Regions from separate parts of the Clostridioides sp. LIBA-6822 genome, predicted to be linked through region 2. Evidence: riboswitches for the same ligand, from Rfam matches in the RefSeq annotation. Region 2 holds a riboswitch; each other region holds the start of a gene.
The links. A riboswitch is a leader RNA that binds a small molecule or an ion and turns the genes downstream of it on or off. The one in region 2 is predicted to bind FMN.

Region 1 (7,653 bases), 1.7 Mb from region 2:
ATTTTCTTTAAAGAATTTTTTATATGCGTTTTCTAAATCTTTTAAGGTGTTTTGTAGTGAAAATTTGTCAGGTTCTTTAAGCCACTCTAATTCCTTTTTTAAATTGGTCAAATCAGAACTACACTGTTTATAAGTAAAAATGTCTTTATCGTTTTCATAAACTTCTATTTTTTTAGCAAGATATTTATTATATACAAATCTACAACATCCAAAAGTTTTATTAATTAACTCTTGCTGTTTTTTATTTGGATACATTCTAAACTTATATGACTTTTCCACTACTATCACCTCACTTTACTTGTTTTTTCTGATTATTCATCACCCATCATAATATTAACATTTAAAACAAGTATTTTGAAGGTTTTCATATTTATTTTTTAAATAACATATATAAGAACTGTAAGCCCTTAACTTTTATCATTTTTGAGGTTGTCGTTCACATAAGTTCGCTACTACCTATGCAGTTCTCTTATGAACTTCTTACATTTTCATGCAAGCACAGACTATATCTTATCCTTCGGCATTATCCGTTAAGGTCTACCCACTTCCACTACCAATAGCTTGTAGTGTACTTCCCTCAAGAGGAATAGTCGTTGAAGTTTCTCCTATTCGGAGCTTACCTGCTGATTGCCCATTTTAAAGTACTTAGGGTTTAACCTTATACCATCTAACCAATTTTTTCTACTTTCGTAACTTTCACACTTAGGTTTATTTCATCCTTATGTTTTAGTTTAGTTAGCTTTAGGGGTTTCCAGCAATTCAAGTAGTATTGGATAGGTTCTTTCCTATCTCTACATATAAGTTTCCCTATATGCTGACTACTTTAGCTACTAACTCACGACTAAAGTCACGAGTGTGCGTAGCTATTTTTTAATCAAGTATAAGCCAAATTCCCACGTATCCAACAACTTTTCCATCTAGTTTAGCTACTATATACCTTGCTACTTCATTAGATAACTCTTTTCTAAAAGATTCTTTTGACCAATAATCTTCAAAACAATTTTTTTCTACTTCAAAAACTTCATCTATATCTTTAATAGTCATTTCTTCTATTTTTATATCATCTACTATTAGTTTTGTATTATCTTTCATCATTTAGCCTCTTCATTTTTTCATCGTATTGTACCTCAGCTTGAGATTTTCTGATATACATAGGATTTATTGTATAACAAGTATGTACATCTATATTTTTATTATATTTACTTAATGCCAAAGAGCATAAGCTTCCTGCATTAGATACATTATTAGCTGGTGATGGTATTTTTACATTTTTTATATTTTCTAACTTATCTTTATACTTATATACCGCTTCTCCAACTACTATAAATTCTTCATCACTTGATACTATTTCCTCTAATAAAGTATCAAATTCCACAACATTAACACCCTCTAATTCTATTAGCTCTCCATTTTCAAGTTTATATTTAGCTGAATAGACTTGATTCTTCTGCGCATCTAATATACAACATATCTTCCTATCACATAGATTCATGTTATTTGCTAGAGATTCTAAAGAATTCACTGCTATTATTGGTATATTATTTACATGAGCCATAGCTTTTACTGTGGCCATACCTATTCTAAGACCTGTAAATGACCCAGGCCCTATACATACAGCTAATAAATCCATATCTTTTATACTTAAATCACTCATGTTCAACATACTTTCTATCATTGGCATAAGTTTTTGCGAATGAGTTTTCTTGTTGTTCACTGTAAACTCACATATTAAGTTATCATCTTCTACAACTGATACACTTGCTGCCATAGAAGATGTATCCATACCTAGTATTTTCATTATTTAGTCAACTCCTCAACTATTTCTTTGTAAAAATCTCCTTTTGGAGTTAATATCATTTCTCTTCCATCATCTTTATACTTTAATTCTATATTTAAATATTCCTCTGGAAGTATATCTTCTATTAGATTAGCCCATTCGATTATGCAAATTCCCTTTGAATTTATATATTCATCATATCCAATATCATACATTTCATCACTGCTACCTATTCTGTAAACATCAAAATGATACAAAGATATTTTGCCTTCATATTCATTTATTATAGTAAAAGTTGGACTTGTTATATAATCTTTTATACCTAATGAATCTGCTAAGCTTTGTGTCATTGTAGTTTTCCCAGCCCCTAAATCTCCTACTAAACAGATAACACTACCTTCTTTCAAAAGTTTACCTAATTTATATCCTATTTCTCTAGTTTTATTTTCATTTTCTAAATATATTTTTGCCATCAATTCATCTCCATTTTGATATAATCGTCATGTGAATTTATATCACTGCTTAATTAATTATAGTATAAGCCTAGACTATTATAAAGTACTTCTATTTATCTTTTTTTATTGATGGCCATATCTAGACATTATATACAGTCTTCAATAATAATTTTTATATACTCTTTTGCCTTACAACTTTGCTTTAAAGCTTCTTTGCATATTTTCTCAGATTGCTCTTTTACATACTTAAGAGACTTATAATTCTCTTTCACTGCTTCAATACACATTTTTTCTGTCTGATTTTTTATATACATTAACATCTTACCATTTTGTCTTACAATCTCTATACATATATCTTCTGTATAATTATCTATGTAACTTAACACATCTTTAATATTATATTTTTTATCTAAATATCTTATAGCCTTTATACATATTTCCTCTGTTTTATTATTAACAAATTGCAGACTTCTTCCATCTTGTTTGACAGCTTCCATACATATTTCATCTTTTTGTTTGTTTACATATTGCAGTGCCATACCATTTTGATTTACAGCTTCCATACACATCTTATCTGTTTGATTTTTTACATATTGTAATGCTTTATAGTTTTGCTTAATCGCTTCTATACATAGTTCTTCACTCTGTTCTCTAACATATGCAAGACACCTACCATCTTTTTTAATTGCTTCTAAACATATACTTCTTGTTTGAACCTCTAAAGCTTTTAGTATACTTACAACATCTATATTTGAAGAATATCTTATTGCTTTTATAATAAGCTTCTCTGTCTGGTTTCTTACATACTTAAGTGCATTACAATCCTTTTTTATAGCTTCAAGACATATATACTCTGTTTGTTCTTTTACATATTTTAGTGCTTTATAGTTATACCTTATTGCCTCTAAACATAATTCTTCTGTTTGCTTTTTTACATACTCTAGGGCTTTATAGTTTTGCCTTATCGCTAGAATACACATCCCATCAGTTTGATTTTTTATATTTTTTAATTCACGATAATCATACTTTACACTTTCCATATTTTCAATGTATTCATTTGTAATATACTTTAAAGGCATTTTCAACTCTTCGTTATCAACACTTATATGAATATTTTCCCAATTACTATTAAAATAATACCCTTTATCATCTAAAAATAATTTTTTCAATTTTTTAGATATACTCATCTATCTACACCCCTATCATTATTAAATTAGATATTATTAAAAAATTAAGCATAAATCTTTATTTATTTTTTATAATATCTTTATTTTTTATTTATTATGAATTCGCTCTGTGTATTATAGATACCTTTTTAGTATTTTAATAGTTAATCGTTTTAATTCTTCCTTTATTTTAAAAATTAAATTTGCCTAAATATTTCTTATTTTATATACAATTTTTGATAAATTAATAAAGCCATAATCTATTTAATATATCAATCACAATATAGGACCGAAGTTATAAATAAATTATGGCTATTCAATACATTTAATTTTAAAATTTTATATTTTCTTGTCTAATTATTTTTTTATTACATTTCCCATTTTTTTATAAAGTGGTAATGTTACTAAAGATATTATAACAGCCTTTAATACATTAAATGGAGCTATCATCCAAATTACAAAAGTAAATAAATCATGAACTTGAGGATTTATAGCTGAGCCTAGGCCTATTATAGCATCTAGTCCCATTAATTGCCCATAAAGTGGCAGCATTACAAAATAATTTACCAATGAACCAATTATAGTCATAGCTATTGTCCCTAATACAAATCCAATTACTACACCCTTTAAATCTTTACTTCTCTTATATGAATAACAAAGTATAAGTACATAAGAACCACCAATTAATATATTTGCAAATTCTCCTACTCCTCCAGTTGTTGTTGCTGTTATCATTTGTAGTATATTTTTTACTACAACTACACCAAATCCAACCAATGGTCCTAAAGACATACCACCAAATATTGCTGGGATATCTGATAAGTCAATTTTTAAGAAATCTGGAAAAATACCTGGTATTGGTGCTTGAATAAACATCAATAAATAAGATATTGCAGATAAAATTGACATAACCACCAAAGTTCTTGTTGAAATCATATTACCTCTTTTTACTGTATTTTGCATAACTACTTTCCTCCTAATCAATAGTTTATATTTTTTAGGAAAAACAAAAAACTCGAAGATCCTATCTTCGAGTTTTTATGGATATAGTTTAAACAAACTAAAATAAACTTATTTATATTCCATAAATATCTTCTCTCATCCAGACTTTACTGTCGGCTTTGGAATCTCACCAAATCAACCACCTAAGTAGTTCGCGGGCTATACCGCCGGTAGGGAATTTCGCCCTGCCCCGAAGATCTTCTTTGATTTTTTAATTTTCCTTACACTCTTATATTAGTTAATTTTTTAATAATTGTCAAGTTATTTTTTCTCATATACTACTTTGCCATTTATTATAGTGTAAAGTACATTACTTTGAATCTCTAGTGGAGAATTGTCCCAAATTACTATATCTGCATCTTTGCCAACCTCTATGGAGCCTACTTTGTCTCCTATTCCTAAAGCTGTAGCTGGATTTATTGTAATTGATTCTATTGCTTTTTCTTCTTTCATACCATGTTTAACTGCTATGCCTGCACATATTGGAAGATATTGAACTGGTATTACTGGATGGTCTGTCATTATACATACATCAAGACCTGCATTTGAAAGTATTCCAGCTGTACTAAATGTCAGATTTCTAAGTTCAAATTTAGACCTTTCTGACAAAGATGGACCTACTATCACAGGAAATCCTTCTTCTACTAATTCATCTACAATAAGATGGCCCTCTGTACAATGGTCTAATGTAAGTTTTAAGTTAAATTCTTTTGCAATTCTTATTGCTGTAAACATATCATCAGCTCTATGAGCATGTGCCTTGAAAGGAATTTCTCTTCTCAGCACAGGTATTAAACTTTCCATTTTTATGTCATATTCAGGCTTTTCACAGTCTTCATCATCATGACTTTCATATAAATCAATCTCTTCTAGATATTCTTCCGCCTTTTTTAAATTTTCTCTAAGCAAGGCTGCTATAGCCATCCTAGTTTGAGGAGATTTATCATCTTGACCATAGCAACTTTTTGGATTTTCTCCAAATGCTATTTTAGATGCAACTGGATTTTTTATTACCATTTTATCAATTCTTTTTCCATGTGTTTTTATAGCTATACATTGACCTCCCATAACATTTGCACTTCCAGGTGTTGTACAAACAGAAGTTATACCACCCTCAAAAGCTTCTTTAAATGTTCTATCCATTGGATTGATTCCATCTATAGGATTTAATTGTGGTGTTATTGGGTCAGTTTCTTCATTTCCATCTGCCCCTTCAAAACCTATCCCATCTTCCCATAGACCCAAATGAGTATGAGCATCTATAAATCCAGGGAACACAAGTTTATTACTTGCATCTATTATATCTGCATCTAATGGTGCTATTAAGTCTTCTCCTATTTCTATTATTTTTCCTTCATCTATAAGGATATCGCCTTTAATTATTCCATTTGTTATGGTGTTTATTTTACCATTTTTTATAAAAATCATTCATTTTCCTCCTGATTTTCAAGACTATCTTACTTCTTTTTAACATTGTTTTTTACAATATACTTTTTTAATTTTTGATACTCATACCTACTATAAGTTGTATTTACAAATATAGAATTCAAAATAACAATACATAAACTTGTTTATTTTTTCATTGATAAAGCTACTCTTTTTTTGTTTAAGTCAATTCCAATAACTTTTACATCAACTATATCTCCTACTGTAACAATACTCATAGGGTCTTTTACAAAGCTATTACTCATTTCTGATTTATGAACTAACCCATCATTTTTTATTCCAATATCTACAAATGCACCAAAATCTACAACATTTCTAATTGTACCTTTTAAAGACATGCCTTCTTGTATATCTTCAATTTTTAAGACATCAGTTCTAAGAATAGGTTTTATTCCTTCTTCTCTTGGGTCTCTTCCTGGCTTTTTAATTTCAGCTATAATATCTCTTAAAGTAACTTGACCTACTTCTAGCTTTTCACTTAATTCTTTTAGACCAATCTCTTTTATTTTCTCATCTATTTCTTCTATATTTTTATTTTTTATATCATCTAGAGAATACCCTATTATCTCAATCATTTTTTTACATATATCGTAACTTTCAGGATGCACACCTGTATTATCTAGTGGGTTTTTACCATCTAAGATTCTCATAAATCCAGCACATTGAGTGAATGCTTGAGGTCCAAGTCGTTTTACTTTTTTCAGTTGTACTCTCGATGTAAAATCTCCATTTTCTTCTCTATATGCTATTATGTTTTTTGCAATAGCTTTACTTATTCCTGCAATATGTTCTAATAGAGAGTATGATGCTGTATTTAAATCTACTCCAACACTATTTACAGAATCTTCAACAACACCATCTAATACTTCTTCTAGTCTTTTTTTATTTAAATCATGCTGATATTGACCTACACCAATACTTTTAGGGTCTATTTTTACAAGCTCTGCTAATGGGTCTTGTAATCTTCTAGCTATAGATATAGCTCCTCTTATTGATACATTTATATCTGGATGTTCTTCATTTGCAAGTTCAGATGCTGAATAGACAGAGGCTCCAGCCTCACTAACTATAACATATTGTACTTCCCTATCTATCTCTTTTATCATTTCTGATACAAAAGTTTCTGATTCTCTAGATGCAGTACCATTACCTATTGAAATTATATCTATATCGTATTTTTCAATCAATCCTTTTAAAACTTTCTTTGCCCCTTCCACATCATTTTGAGGGTCTGTTGGGTATACTGTTGTATAATCTAATAGTTTACCATTTTTATCTACTATAGCTATTTTACATCCTGTTCTAAATGCAGGGTCAAATCCCATAACTACTTTGTCTTTAACTGGTGGTTGAAGCAATAAACTTTTAACATTTTTTCCAAATACACTTATAGCTCTTTCTTGAGCTATTTCTGTTAAATGATTTCTTATTTCTCTTTCTATTGATGGAAAAATTAATCTTTTATAAGAATCTTCTATTGAGCTTACGATTTCTTCCTTATTTTTGAAATTTTTATCATTTACATATTCATTTATTATGTAATTTAAAACTTTATCATTATTTATTTCTAACTTAACTTTTAAGAAGTTCTCTTTTTCTCCTCGATTTATTGCCAAGACTCTATGTGGAGCCATGCTCTTTACTGCTTCATTATAATCATAATACATATCATAAACTGATTTCTCATCAGTAGAGCTTTTGCTAACTATCATGCCTTCTCTTAATGCTAATTCTCTTATATATTTTCTAATCTTAGCATCATCTGAAACTAATTCTGCAATTATATCTCTAGCTCCTTTTAATGCAT
Region 2 (7,653 bases):
ACGCTAGTAGTGGAGCAACTGGAATTGAGTTGGCTCAGGAAGCTTTAACTCATCATATAGGGCCAATAGGGAACATATTTATAGCAGTTTGTATATTCTTATTTGCATTTAGTTCTATAGTAGGTAATTATTATTATGGTGAGTCAAATATGGAATTTATGAGTGGAAGTAAGACTAAACTTAATATATTTAGAGTTTTCGTTGTAGGTATGGTTTTATTTGGTTCTCTTACTCAAGTAGATGTAGTTTGGAACCTAGCAGACTTATTTATGGCATTGATGGCTATAATAAACTTAATCGCAATATCGCTTTTAGGAAAGTATGCATTCATTGCTTTAAAAGACTATACAAGACAAAAAAAATCTGGAATAAAAGACCCTGTATTTATTGCAGATGAAATAGAAGGATTAGAAAATGTATCAGAGTGGCATAGTGAATTGCCAGAGGAACATTTAGGATAAAAAATTGTGAAACTATTTTGAGAGTTTAGAGTTTATATAATTTATATGAATATAATATTTAATTAGTTTATATTACTGGAATTTTTAATTCCAGTAATATTTTTTTATTATATAACTCAGGTGTTATTAAAAGTTTCTTTTAAAAATAGTTTATTTATTATAAAGTTTATCCTGAAATTTATTTTTTCTAAAATTACTATATAATTAAATCTTGTAAACCATCTTCAAAGCTTTCTAAGTAATTACAAAACATTCTAAACTCTTCTATAGTTTTGATTTCTTGTAAATTTCTTAAATCTATCATTATATTACTATATTTATGCAACATAAAACTCATATCATATATTTCACATTTAACAAATCCATCTTGATAACTGTATTTATAAGGTTCATATTTTGAAAAATTTGACTCAAAGTATTTTATTTTAGCATAGCACAATTTGTGTATGTTGAACAAAAGTGCCAGTACAGATTCTTTAACTGCAAACTTGTGTGTGAAGTATTTTATAGTATGGTATTTATCATGTTTAAACTCCCAAATTAAATTCTCATTTAAAGTAAGAGAATATTTTTTTATAAGGTTACGTTTATCTAGTGTTAAATCTTCTATTGAATATGTTTTCATAATTTATTCTCCTCATAAATATTTAATAAGTACTTATTAAATCATAGTATTTTATTGTTGCTTACTCTTAATTATATTGTATGGTAAATTAAAAAAATAATAAAATAGATAATTAGTATACTATTAATATGTGTTATAAATAAAAACAATAGCTTTAATAGTAATATATATATCTTTGTGATATTTTATATTTAGAGTCGTATTTATAATTATTTTAAGATTTTTAAAGTAACCTTGATTATTAATTTATATTTTAGAGGTTTTGAGGGGGATGCAAATTGTTCAGTAAGAAGGAATATATTGTTGTAGTATGCCGTGATTGTTTTGTATTTTATAATAAAGATAATGGCTTAAAAGAGAGTGTATCATTTTCAATACAACCTATTCCAAATGTGCCTTTTTATCATTATCTATTTGAAGGAGAAACTGAAAAGTTTATTAGAGATATACAAACAAAAGTTTCTATTAAGAAATCAGCCTTGTACATATTAATTCCAGATGATGCATTAGGTATAGACATAAAAGTATTACAAGAATTTTTTATTCAGTTAGGATGTAGAAAAATAATTTTTTCTAAACAAAATATCCTTTTAAGTAATTGTGTGGAAGATTATATTTCAATATCATTTACAAGTAGAGTAGTTGCTATTTCGTATGTAAAAAGTGGAGGAGCTGAATCAATAGATTTTTTTGCTTACAATGAGTTTGATGTTAAGAATATATCTTATATTATTAAAAATTTACATAATGATTGTGTATATTCTGATTTAAAAATATATGTGAATAGTATAGGAATTTCTAATAATTATGAAGATATTGGTAAGATTGTTCAGGTAGATGATATTGTAAATAATTTTAAAAAATTATATATTGAAAAAACACATAAAGATAGAATTGTTAGTATCTAAAATTATACGGCTTTATATACTTTAATAGGTAAGAGCTTGGATATATATTATATTTGAAATTATTGAGTACCAAAAGAACAAAGATATTTTGTCCTTTTGGTATTCAGTATTTTATATTATTTATACAGGTTTAACATTTAATTAATGACACTATTTAATCTAGAGATTTAAATAAATTTACCATTTCCAATGCACTCATAGCACAATCATAGCCTTTATTTCCAGCTTTTGTACCTGCTCTTTCAATAGCCTGTTCAATATTTTCTGTAGTCACGATTCCAAATATAACAGGTAATTCATTATCTAAAGATACTTTTGCTATCCCTTTAGAGACTTCGCTACATACATAATCATAATGAGATGTAGCTCCTCTTATAACACATCCTAAACAAATTATAGCATCATACTTACCACTTTTAGACATTTTTTGAGCAACAAGAGGAATTTCAAAAGCTCCAGGTACCCAAGCTATTTCTATATTTTCTGGAGAAACATCGTGTCTTAAGAGGCAATCTTCAGCACCTGATAAAAGTTTTGATGTTATAAATTCATTAAAACGAGAATTTATTATTCCTATTTTTAAGTCTTTTCCAATAAGTTTTCCTTCATATATCATTTTTTATTTCCTCCAATTTTATTTATGTTATAGATTTATATTTATAAATATTTTTAATATTAATTGCAAATAATTACTTAGTAGAAAAATATCTTTATATAACTATCTATATAATATCCAACAGATGTCCCATTTTATCTTTTTTAGTTTTTAGATATAACTTGTTAAAGTCATTAATTTCTTCATTAATAGGGACTCTATTTTCTATTTTTATTCCATATTTCTCTAACTGATTTATTTTATCAGGATTATTACTTAAAAGACTTATGCTTTTTATATTTAAATTTTTTAATATTTGAGCAGCCATATAGAAATCTCTCATATCTTCTTCAAATCCAAGCATTAGATTTGCTTCCACAGTATCATAACCTTCTTCTTGGAGTTTATAAGCTTTAATTTTATTTAAAAGACCAATACCTCTACCTTCTTGTTTCATATAAATTAAAACACCATTTCCATTTTCTACAATTTTCTTCATAGAAGATTCTAATTGCAATCCACAATCACATTTTAAAGAGTGGAACACATCACCTGTTAAACATTCGGAATGAAGTCTAACTAGAGTATTTTCTTCCTTCATATCTCCATAAGTAAGTGCAATATGTTCTTCGTCTGAATAAGTATCTTTATATCCTATGATTTCAAAATTACCGTATTTTGTTGGAAGGAAAGCACTAGACACCTTTTCTATAGTAGTTTCATTTAATTTACGATATTCTATAAGGTCTTTTATAGTTATAATTTTCAAATTGTGTTTTTCTTTGAAAATCATTAAATCATCAACTCTTGCCATTGTACCATCATCTTTCATTATTTCACAAATAAGACCAATTTCTTTAAAACCTGCAAGTCTAGCTAGGTCTACAGAAGCTTCTGTATGCCCATCTCTGACAAGAACTCCACCAGTTTTTGCAATTAAAGGAAAAATGTGACCAGGAGTTTTGAAATCTTTACTTGTAGAATTCTCATCACAGAATAATTTTACAGTTTCAGCTCTCTCATATGCAGATATACCAGTTAGAGTATCTGCACCATCTATAGTAACAGTAAAGGCTGTTTGAAATGTGTCTGTATTTTCTCTAACCATAAGAGGTATATTTAAACTTTTAAATTTTTTTTCAGTAGCAGGTAGACAAATTAAACCTCTACCATATGTAGCCATAAAATTTATTGATTCAGGGGTAGCCATCTCAGCTGCCATTAGTAAATCTCCTTCATTTTCTCTACCTTCATCATCAACAACGATTACCATTTTCCCATTTTTTATATCCTTAATAGCTTCTTCAATAGTATTAAACATGTAATTCACTCCTTTATTATTTTTAAAAACCATTTTTAAATAAAAAATCTTTATCTATATTTGATTTATAGTTAATACTATTGGAATTTAATTCCTTGTAGTTCTTAACCATAAAACTATTAACATACTTTCCAATTACATCACTTTCTAAATTAACAAAGTCTCCAATATTTTTTGTTAAGAGAGTAGTGTTCAATTTAGTATGAGGTATAATAGAAACTTTAAATATTTCATCATCTAAATATGATATAGTTAAGCTTACACCATCAATGGCAACAGAACCTTTAAGTATCATTGATGATAAAAGTTTTTTAACTGGTCGTATGCTTACTAAAACTGCATTTTCATCTTTTTCAAACTTACAAATAGTACCTTTACAATCAACGTGGCCTGTTACTATATGACCTCCAAATCTCGAGGAAAGGGTCATAGCTCTTTCAAGGTTTACTTTGTCATTTGTATTTAAGGAACCTAAATTTGTAGAACGAATTGTCTCCATCATAACATCTGCTGTAAACTCATTTTTTCCTAGGTTTGAAACAGTTAGACAAACCCCATTTACAGAGATACTATCTCCAAGGTTTGTACCATCTAATATTTTGTTTGATAGTATGGTTACTTGTCCGCTTTTGCCATTGGCAGTAATTCTTTTAAGTATTCCAACTTCTTCTACTATGCCAGTAAACATTATGACCTCCTTTATACATATATTCATAAAATTTAATTTAAAACATCAGATTCTATCAAAATATCTCCATCTATTAAAGTTACATTATTGATTACTAATTGTGTTGAATCTGATAGATGATTTACTCCTTCTCCAGAAACGAATGTAGGTGCGTCTTTACCACCTATAATTTTAGGGGATAAAAATAGTTTGACTTTATCAACTAATTTATTTCTAAATAGACTATCATTAAGTGTAGAACCTCCCTCAACTAGGACAGAGTCAATGTTTAATTCTCCTAATTTATACATTACAAATTTCAAATCTACTAAGTTATTTTTCTGAGGAGAAATTATGACTTCAACATTATTTTCTCTTAATATTGATAATTTTTTACTGTCTTTACAACATGTGAAAACTATAGTTTTACTAGTTTTATCCTCAACCAAATTACTATTAATTGGCAATTTTAGGTTTGTATCTATTACTATTCTTGTAGGGTGAGATATTTCATCTTGATTAAGTCTACAAGTTAGTAAGGGATTATCATTTAAAACTGTGTTTATGCCAACCATTATACTATGATACTTATTTCTGTATTTATGAGTTAGGTACCTTGATGACTCATTAGATATCCATTTTGATTCTAGTGATTTTGTAGCAATTTTACCATCTAGACTTACTGCTGATTTTACAATACAAAGAGGTCTTTTATTTTTTATGTAATAAAAAAATATTTCATTTAATTCTCTTGCTTCTTCTTCTAATATTCCTACAGTAACATCAATGTTGTTATCTTTTAATTTTTTTACTCCATTACCACAAACAAGCGGGTTTGGGTCTAGTGTAGATATGACAACTCTTTTAATCTTATTTTGAATAATTTTATCAACACAAGGAGGTGTTTTTCCATAATGAGAACATGGTTCTAAATTTACATAAAGAGTAGAGTCTTTTAGGCTTTGTTTAGTATCGTTTATAGCATTTACTTCAGCATGATTAGAGCCAAATTTCTCATGATATCCTTTGCCTATTATCTCACTATCTTTAACAATTACACATCCAACTAGTGGGTTTGGATTTGTAAAACCTTCTCCTTTTTTAGCCAATTCAATAGCTTTTTTCATATAATAAATGTCTTTTTCTTTTTGATTTACAAAATTCAAAATATGTACACCTCCTGTTTAATTAGATAATTTTTAAACAAAAAACCCTGAGAATTAACTCAGGGTTTAGAATAATCTACAATAAATGTTTAATAAGAGTACAACAAAATTGCTCTACAAAAAAACTCATTAAACATATCTTCTTCCATCCAGACTTTACTGTCGGCTTTGGAATTTAACCAAATCAACCAAATTTTACCTTGGCTCGCGGGCTGTACCGCCGATTGGGAATTTCACCCTACCCCGAAGATTAAGTATTAAATTTATATTTAGAATGTATCATAAATTATTTTACTTTGCAAACTATTTTTTTCAAAAAATATGTTAATATATAATATAGAATGTCTATAAACTTTGGAATAATGCGATTGTGAATATAAAAATAAAAATTTGAACATAATCAGGAAAGAAGTCTAATTAATTTAAATTAGGAGAGAAATATATGAATAAAAAACCTTTAGAAATATTATCAAAATACTATGGATATACAAGTTTTAGAAAAGGTCAGGAAGCTATAATAAATTCTATTTTGAGCGAAAAAGATGTACTAGCTATAATGCCAACTGGAGGTGGTAAATCCATCTGTTATCAACTTCCAGCGTTGATATTAGATGGAATGACAATAGTAATTTCTCCACTCATATCTCTTATGAAAGACCAAGTGGATGCTTTAAAGGCTATGGGAATTAACGCAGCTTTTATAAATAGTTCATTAAGTAACAAAGAATTCAATGAAATATTAAATAACATTAGAAAAAATAATTATAAAATACTCTATATAGCTCCAGAGAGATTAGATGCACAGGAATTTCTTGAACTAATAAATAATAACAACATAAGTCAAATCGCAATAGATGAAGCGCATTGTGTATCTCAATGGGGACATGATTTTAGGTTGAGCTATAGAAGGATTTCCGATTTTATAAAGAATTTGCCTAAAAGACCTATAATTACAGCATTTACAGCAACAGCTTCAGAAGAGGTACGAGCTGATATAATAAATTTATTGTGCTTAGAAAATCCAGACTGTTATATAACAGGTTTTGATAGAGATAACTTATCAATAAATATAGTAAAATCATCTAGTAAAAATAAATATATTTTAGATTATATTAAAAATCATAAGAATGAGTCTGGAATTATATACGTTGCAACTAGAAAGGAAGTTGAAAATATACATAATGGATTATCTAAGAGAAATATATCTGTGTCAAAATATCATGCAGGTTTATCTAAAAATGAAAGAAGTAAAAATCAAGAAGACTTTATAAACGATGATGTAGATATAATGATAGCAACGAACGCCTTTGGAATGGGTATTGACAAACCTAATATAAGGTGGGTTATACACTACAACATGCCCCAAAGTATAGAAAACTATTATCAAGAAATAGGTAGAGCTGGTAGAGATGGAGAAAAAAGTGAATGTGTGCTTTTATTTTCTCCAGGAGATGTACATATACAAAAATATTTAATCGATATTGGAGTTGAGAATCCTGAAAGAAAATTGTTTCAACATAAGAAGCTTCAATATATGATTGACTTGGTTTACAGTAATTCATGTTATAGAAGGACAATATTGAATTACTTTGGAGAAAATTATATAGAAGATTGTAATAATTGTAGTAACTGTTTAGTAGAAGGTGAAATAGTAGATAAGACTATAGATGCTCAAAAAGTCATTTCATGTGTAGCTAGAATGAAAAGAAGTTATGGCGTTACTACTATTGTAGATGTACTTAGAGGTTCTAAAAATAAAAAGATTTTACAACTTGGACTAAACACCTTATCTACATATAATATTATGAGAGATTATTCAAGTGAAGATTTAAAGAACTTTATAAATACATTGGTTTCTCATGGTTTCTTGGATTTGGTTGAGACTTTAGGTAATGGAAATAGAGGAAGCT
Region 3 (7,653 bases), 2.0 Mb from region 2:
CCAAGACCATTATTAGATAGAATGGAAGTAATAGAAGTATCTGGATATATAGAAGAAGAAAAACTAAATATAGCAAAAAAATACTTACTTCCAAAACAAATTAAAGAACATGCTTTAAAAGAAAACTTCATAAAAATGGATGATGAGACTTTAAGAAGCATAATAAATCATTATACAAGAGAAGCTGGTGTGAGAACACTAGAGAGAACTATTGGTAAAATTTGTAGAAAAGTTGCAAAAAAATATGTTGAAGACCCAACTCTTGAAGAAGTTGTTGTAAATAAGTCTGATTTGGAGACATATCTTGGAAAGGACATCTTTAAGTATCAACTTGCAGAAGTTAATCCTCAAATAGGACTAGTAAATGGTCTTGCATGGACAGCAGTTGGTGGAGTTACACTTGAAGTAGAAGTAAATGTACTTAAAGGTAAAGGAGAAATTGTATTAACTGGAAAACTAGGGGATGTTATGAAGGAATCTGCTAAGACAGGTATCTCTTATATAAGGTCAATAGTGGACAAGTTTGATATAGACCCAGACTTTTATAAGACAAATGATATCCATATACACATTCCAGAAGGTGCTGTTCCAAAAGATGGGCCATCAGCTGGTATAACTATGGCTCTTGCAGTGATTTCAGCACTTACTAAAAGACCTGTTCCAGGCAATATAGCTATGACAGGAGAGATAACTTTAAGAGGTAGAGTGCTAGCAGTAGGAGGAGTTAAAGAAAAATTATTAGCAGCTCACAGAGCTGGCATAACAAAAGTCTTAATTCCTAAAGAATGTGAAGCTGACTTAGATGAAATACCAGAAAATGTAAAAGAAAAAATGGAGTTTGTACTCGTAGAACACATGGATGAAGTATTGGAACAAGCTTTATTAAAGAGTGGTGAGAAGAATGAAAATTAGAAGTTCAGAGATAACTATGAGTGCTGTGAATAAATCACAGTATCCGGCAGAAGGAATTCCAGAGATAGCATTAGCTGGTAGGTCAAATGTTGGAAAATCATCAATAATAAATACATTGCTTAATAGAAGAAACTTTGCTAGAACTAGTCAAACACCAGGAAAAACTAGAACTATAAACTTTTACCTAATAAATAATGAGTTTTATTTTGTGGACCTTCCGGGCTATGGATATGCAAAGATAGCTAAGTCTGAAAAAGAAAAATGGGGAGGTATAATGGAAAGATATCTAGAAAGTAGACAAGAATTATGTTCTATACTTCTACTTGTAGATATTAGACATGAGCCTACAGCAGATGATAAGCTTATGTATGAATGGATAAAACACTTTGGATACAACTGTGTAGTTATTGCAACTAAGGCAGATAAAATATCTAGAGGGCAATATCAAAAACATATAAGTATAATAAGAAAAAAATTACAACTGGAAAGTAGTGAAAAAGTAATTCCTGTTTCTTCATTAAAAAAGACTGGTGTTGAAGAACTATGGGAAGAAATTGTAAATCAATACAATCAACATGGATATGAGATAACAGTAGATTAAATTTAAAATATCAAATGTTGGCATAATACTTGTTTAGATAATCTATATAAGATTAGATTAGTTTTAATTGTATTAATATCAAAATAAAATATAGGATGCCTCAAAATGGTTTTAATGGTCATTTTTTGGCATCCTTGTTGTTTATAAGCAATAAATATTAGCAATTTATTGTTAAAAATTATAAAACTTAGCAAAACTACTATAAATTAATGTAGATTAGTATATTTAAAAATTTATTCACTAATGAAATAACCAATAAATTTTATTTAAGAAATAGATTTATCTGTTTTTCTCATAAAGAAAATAGTTAGTATAAGTCCTATAAAGCATACTGCTGCTGCAATCCAATAAGATTGATTACTAGCTGTGACATAAGCTGATGTATGGCTTTTAAAATTTTGATTATATGTAAGGCTTTGTGCAAAGAAACTACTAAAAAATGCTGTTCCAAGAGCAAATGATAAATTACGAACAGTTGCAAGAAAGCTACCTCCATATCCCTGTTTTTGTGGAGGGACATCTGCAAGGATACTACTATTGTTTGGTGAACTAAAAGCACCTAGTCCAAGTCCAAAAATAACTAAACATGCAATTAGAAGGAACAATGGTGAATCTGCCTTTAAAAGTGCCATTCCAACAAGGGAAATAGTCATAAATGAAAAAGATGCTGTTAAAATATTCTTTGCACCATGTTTATCAGAAAGAGAACCTGCAATAGGAGCTATAAGTACCATAATAAGTGGATGTACAGTCATTACAGAACCAGCCATCATAGGAGATAAATTTTTTAATTGCTCTAAATAAAACGGAAGTAGGAAAGACACTGCCATTTGAGGAAAATAACAAGCTATTCCGATAATGTTACCTACAGTGAAATTTCTATTTTTAAATAGAGGTAAGTCAATAAAACTTTGTTCAAATTTTACTTCTCTTAATGCCAACAGTAAGAATATTATAAGTGATGCTATTCCTAGATACAATCTTGTATCTCCCTTTCCATTCATCGCAAGTAATATAAGTGTAGTACAAGTTGCAAATAGTAGAAGACCTGGAATATCAAAGCTATTATTTTGTTCATCTAAAACAGGTCTAGGAAGAAATTTAATTCCAAGAAAGACTGCTACAATGCCAATAGGTATATTGATAATAAAAATAGAAGGCCATCCGAAATGTTCTAAAAGTATCCCTCCAATTACGGGACCACTCATATTTCCTATACCAACTACAGCTCCAGTGATTCCTATAGCCTTTCCTTTTTCATTTGCTGGAAATGCATTAGAAACTATGCCAAGTCCAGTTGCCATTAAAATACTTGCTCCAACTGCTTGAAATATTCTTGAGGAAATTAATGTTGATAAATTGTGTGATATACTACACAGAAAAGAACCTATTGTGAATACAAAAAATCCTAACGTGTATAGTCGATTTGAGCCTACTTTATCACCGAGTTTTCCAAAAAATAACATAGTAGCTGTTACGACAAGCATATAAGCTGTTACAACCCACTGAATTTGTGACATGTTAATTTTAAAGTCAGTAGCGATTGTAGGATTTGCGATATTTAGTATACTTCCATCAAGAGTAGACATAAATACACCAATACAGATGATAATTAATACTATCCATTTTTGTTTCATGATAACACTCCAATCTTTTATATAATAGATTTTATAAGTACAGAATGGTTATATAAATAAACAACAAAAAAGCACCTACATCTTAGGTACCTCGAATGTGTTTAATTTCATGAATAAATACGGTAGTTGAAGGAGTTGTATAGATTACTCATGCAAAATTACATAAAGGTACTCATATACTATTTTCTTCTACCATCCAGATTTTACTGTCGGCTTTGGAATCTGACCAAATTATGCCATAAGGCTCGCGGGCTTTTACCGCCGATAGGGAATTTCACCCGTTTCTGAAGAAAAACAGATGTATTTTGTAATATTATTTTAACATAAAATTACAACGGAAACAATTGGATTTAAACAATACACAACTATATTACTGTATAAAGAGTGAAATTATATTCATACATAAAAGTATATAAAAGTTAAATCACATAGTATGGAAATCTACTATAATTAGATAAAATTAATTTGTTATTGGTATTGAATGATAAGTTTTAGATTTATCAAAAGCATAAAGCTGTAACAAAACTCGTATAATATTAATATCTTAATTAAGAGATATTGTAAATTATGAGGAGGCGCTAATATGGAAGGAAAGGTAAAGAAGGCATTTCCAGGTGGGAACACATCACAAGGCTCATATTCTTTTTTTGAATATATAATTCCTGAAAATGTAAAAAGAGTTTTTTGTTTAAAAGGTGGACCTGGAGTAGGAAAATCCTCACTTATGAAAAAAATTTATAAAGAATTTTTAAATAGAGGATATGATATCGAATTATATAACTGTCCTTCTGACCCAAGTTCATTGGACGGTGTAGTTATAAAGGAATTAGGCGTGGTACTTATGGATGCAACTGCTCCACACACTATGGACCCAAAGCTACCAGGAGCTTTGGACGAGATAATTAATTTAGGTGATTACTGGAATACAGAAGAGTTAGAAAAAAACAGACAAGAAATATCAGGATACGATAAAGATATTAGTAATGCATTTAAAAGAGCATTTAAATTTTTAAAAGCATCAGAACCAATCTTTAGAGATATAGAGGAAAAGTATTCTGACTGTATGGATTATGGTAAAGTGAATTTAGTTACAGAAGAACTTATTAAAAAATTGTTTGATGGAGTTGAGAGCACAGGAAATTTAAAAAAAGCAAAACATTTATTTGGTTCAGCCATAACTCCTGTAGGATGTTTAGATTATACAGAAAACATTTTAAAAGATGTAAATAAGGTGTATTATTTAGATGGAGAAATAGGAACTGGGAAAACTACACTATTAAATAAAGTGTATAAAAAAGCTATTGAAAAAGGTTTAAATGTAGAAGTTTATCATTATCCACTTATTCCTGAGAAAATTGAGACTGTATTATTAACTGACTTAGATATAGGTATAACTATAAGCACAACTTTTAAAGAAGAGGAGACAATTAATTTAAATCAATTTTTAAATAGGGAAAAATTACTTAAATATGAAGAAGACATTAAATTTGATGAAAAAGTTTTGGATGATTTAATTTGTTGGGCAGTGTTAAATCTTAAGAGAGCTAAGTCTAAGCATGATATTATAGAAAGTTACTATATTCCTAACATGAGATTCGATGAAGTTGGAAAGTTAAGAGACAAACTAGTTAAAAGAATTTTAAAATATGAGAAAAATGTATAAGAACATATATATTAAATTAGATATTAATTATAAAATATGATTTTTAGTAAACTGGCGTAGCTTTGAAGCTATGCCAGTTTGCCGTTTTTGATACAATTAAGAAATAATTATTAATTAATAGAGATTTTTATATAAAAAATTAATATTCTAGAAATAATTTTACAAAAAATATCTTACTTAGCTATAATATCTTTAGTTTGAGTTAAGGTGTGATAATGGAATATCCTTTTCAAAGTTATGCTTTTATAATAATACAAAAAAATGTTTATTGAAAGTTCTCGTATTTTGTAAATAAGATTTAGGGATATATACTTGGTATTAGTAATTTAGTGATAGGAGTTCAATGTATGATATTATATACTAAAGATGAATTTTAATATATAACTTTGATATAATAAACATATGTAAATGTTAAATGGTTAATTAAATAAACTTATCATATAAAAATAAATTTGTAAGGAGCAATACAGTATGAAAAAACAATATGTGTTTATAATACTAGCAAGTACTATTTTAGGTATACTTGTTGGAACCATATTTAGAGATTATAGTAATGAACAAACAGTTTATACAAGTAAAGATAAGTCAATAAGAAAAGAAATAAAATTGACAAGAAAGTCTATAAAGGAATTAACAAAAGAAAAAGACAAGTTAGATGAAGAAATTAATTCAATGAAAAAAAATCAAAAAAATTCTGAAAAAATCTCAGAAATAGAAACTCTTAGAGATAGCCTATCATATTCAGATGTGAAAGGTAGCGGAATAATATTAAGTATAGACGCTATAGATGAAAAAACAGGAAATATAGCCAATAGTATAGACTATAATAAAATACTTGTAAAAGTCATAAATGAATTAAAAGTAAATGGAGGAAAATACATAGAAATAAATGGTCAAAGAATCAATCAGTATTCAGAAGTTGTACTTGCAGGAAGCCACATAAATATAAATGGAGTTCCTGTAGCACAACCTTATGAAATAAAATGCATTGGGGATAAAGATAAACTATCTAATTATGTAGATAAAGGCAGTAAATATTTAGATAGTATACAAACTACTTATCCAATGAAAGTAAGTATAAAAGCTGAAGAAAATATCTCTATGAAAAAAATGAATATACCTAATAAATTAAAGTATATAAAGGGTGATTAAGATTATATTAGAGGAAAGCAGTTTGCCAATGTTAATACCAGAAAAACTTGCAAAAAAATATAATGTATTTCCAGTAGAATTTCAAGATGATAATTTAGTAGTAGAAATAGAAGATGAAGATATATACGCTCTACAGGATTTAAGATTAGCTACAGGGAAAGAAATTATATTGAAAAAAGAGAAAAAAGAACTTATAAGTGAGAAAATTGATAAATATTACAATAACTTTGAACTTGATGAGGATTATGCAAAAAAACTATTTGAAAATCTTTTAGAAAAGGCTATGAAAGAAAATGCAAGTGATATACATATAGAACCATTTAAAGAGCATTTAATAGTGAGAATGAGGGTAGATGGAGAACTAAAGGAAGTATCAAAGTTTTTAATTGATATATATCCATCATTATCTACTGTCGTAAAATTAAAGGCCTCAATGGATATAACGGAAAAAAGACTTCCTCAAGATGGTAGAGTGGATGTAAAGTTAGGTGGGAACTTAATTGATATTAGGGTTTCATCAATACCAACTGTCTATGGTGAAAAAATTGTTTTAAGAATACTTAATAGAGATACTTTCTTAAAAGATAAAATAGAACTTGGATTTTCAGACGAAGCAATAAAATCTATAAATAATATAATAAATAAAAGAGCAGGGATATTATTAGTTACAGGCCCTACAGGTAGCGGAAAAACTACAACAGTATATTCCTTATTAAATGATTTAAAAGGCATAAAGAAAAATATAATGACCATAGAAAATCCAGTAGAGTATAAGATGGATGGTATAAGTCAGATTCAAGTGAATTCAAAAGTAGGATTAAGTTTTGATGTGGGTCTTAGAGCGATATTAAGACAAGACCCAGATATAATAATGGTTGGAGAAATAAGAGATGCAGAAACAGCTAAAATAGCAGTAAGAGCAGCTATAACAGGTCATTTAGTTATAAGTACTTTACACACTAATGATGCAGTGTCTTCTATAGCTAGATTATTAGAAATGCAAATACCACCATATCTTTTGAATGCATCTCTTATAGGTGTTATCTCTCAAAAATTGGTTAGAAAAGTTTGTAATCATTGCAGTCATGAGATTATGATAAAAGATAATTTTAGTGGAGATGTAAATACTAAAGTAGCTGTAGGTTGTGAGAGATGTAATGACAAAGGGTATTTTGGAAGGACGGCAATTTATGAAATATTAGAAGTCAATGATGATATAAAGACATGTATAAGAAATATGGATGATTCTAGTACTATAAAAGATGTTGCACAAAAAAATGGAATGATAACATTTGAAGATAGTTGTAAAAGATTAATAAATGAGAAAATTACTACATTAGAAGAATGTTTAGTAGTAAATGAAATGATTTAATTTAATTGTATAGTTAACTTTCATTTAAATAGTTAGACTTCATTTAATCTACTTTAATTAAAGTATTTGAGTATAAATTATACTTAAGTGAGAAAAAGTTAAATGTATTAAATTAGAAAATATTAAGTTTATTTAATTATAATTAATATAATTTGGAAGGAATTATAGTACATGAGATTATCTAAAAGTATATTTTATAATTTAGAAAAGCTTTATTTAGTATTAAATAGAATTAGTGATAAAGAAGTTAGAGTAATTTGCAAAGAGCTAGGTATATTACTAGAATCTGGATGTGAGATTACGAAGATATTTGAAG

Region 1: it holds a riboswitch for FMN, as region 2 does, so the genes downstream of both, ACTG48_RS01310 (ECF transporter S component) here and ribD (bifunctional diaminohydroxyphosphoribosylaminopyrimidine deaminase/5-amino-6-(5-phosphoribosylamino)uracil reductase RibD) in region 2, are expected to answer to the same signal.
Region 3: it holds a riboswitch for FMN, as region 2 does, so the genes downstream of both, ACTG48_RS18390 (MFS transporter) here and ribD (bifunctional diaminohydroxyphosphoribosylaminopyrimidine deaminase/5-amino-6-(5-phosphoribosylamino)uracil reductase RibD) in region 2, are expected to answer to the same signal.

The regions. Positions count from the first base shown of each region.
Region 1 covers NZ_CP196995.1:200,932-208,584, reverse strand. Annotated here, with positions in the region: gene tnpB (IS200/IS605 family element RNA-guided endonuclease TnpB) at 1-288, opposite strand, end outside; gene ACTG48_RS01330 (GNAT family N-acetyltransferase) at 871-1,092, opposite strand; gene tsaB (tRNA (adenosine(37)-N6)-threonylcarbamoyltransferase complex dimerization subunit type 1 TsaB) at 1,082-1,798, opposite strand; gene tsaE (tRNA (adenosine(37)-N6)-threonylcarbamoyltransferase complex ATPase subunit type 1 TsaE) at 1,798-2,250, opposite strand; gene ACTG48_RS01315 (DUF4116 domain-containing protein) at 2,379-3,419, opposite strand; gene ACTG48_RS01310 (ECF transporter S component) at 3,756-4,361, opposite strand; FMN riboswitch at 4,485-4,602, opposite strand; gene ACTG48_RS01305 (amidohydrolase) at 4,662-5,828, opposite strand; gene ACTG48_RS01300 (Tex family protein) at 5,972-7,653, opposite strand, start outside.
Region 2 covers NZ_CP196995.1:1,889,647-1,897,299, forward strand. Annotated here, with positions in the region: gene ACTG48_RS09050 (alanine/glycine:cation symporter family protein) at 1-461, shown strand, start outside; gene ACTG48_RS09055 (hypothetical protein) at 658-1,086, opposite strand; gene ACTG48_RS09060 (hypothetical protein) at 1,365-1,994, shown strand; gene ribH (6,7-dimethyl-8-ribityllumazine synthase) at 2,149-2,610, opposite strand; gene ACTG48_RS09070 (bifunctional 3,4-dihydroxy-2-butanone-4-phosphate synthase/GTP cyclohydrolase II) at 2,717-3,910, opposite strand; gene ACTG48_RS09075 (riboflavin synthase) at 3,933-4,598, opposite strand; gene ribD (bifunctional diaminohydroxyphosphoribosylaminopyrimidine deaminase/5-amino-6-(5-phosphoribosylamino)uracil reductase RibD) at 4,631-5,743, opposite strand; FMN riboswitch at 5,877-5,998, opposite strand; gene recQ (DNA helicase RecQ) at 6,186-7,653, shown strand, end outside.
Region 3 covers NZ_CP196995.1:3,895,276-3,902,928, reverse strand. Annotated here, with positions in the region: gene lon (endopeptidase La) at 1-912, shown strand, start outside; gene yihA (ribosome biogenesis GTP-binding protein YihA/YsxC) at 902-1,513, shown strand; gene ACTG48_RS18390 (MFS transporter) at 1,780-3,150, opposite strand; FMN riboswitch at 3,331-3,446, opposite strand; gene ACTG48_RS18385 (ATP-binding protein) at 3,734-4,813, shown strand; gene ACTG48_RS18380 (DUF881 domain-containing protein) at 5,285-5,965, shown strand; gene ACTG48_RS18375 (GspE/PulE family protein) at 5,958-7,337, shown strand; gene ACTG48_RS18370 (type II secretion system F family protein) at 7,509-7,653, shown strand, end outside.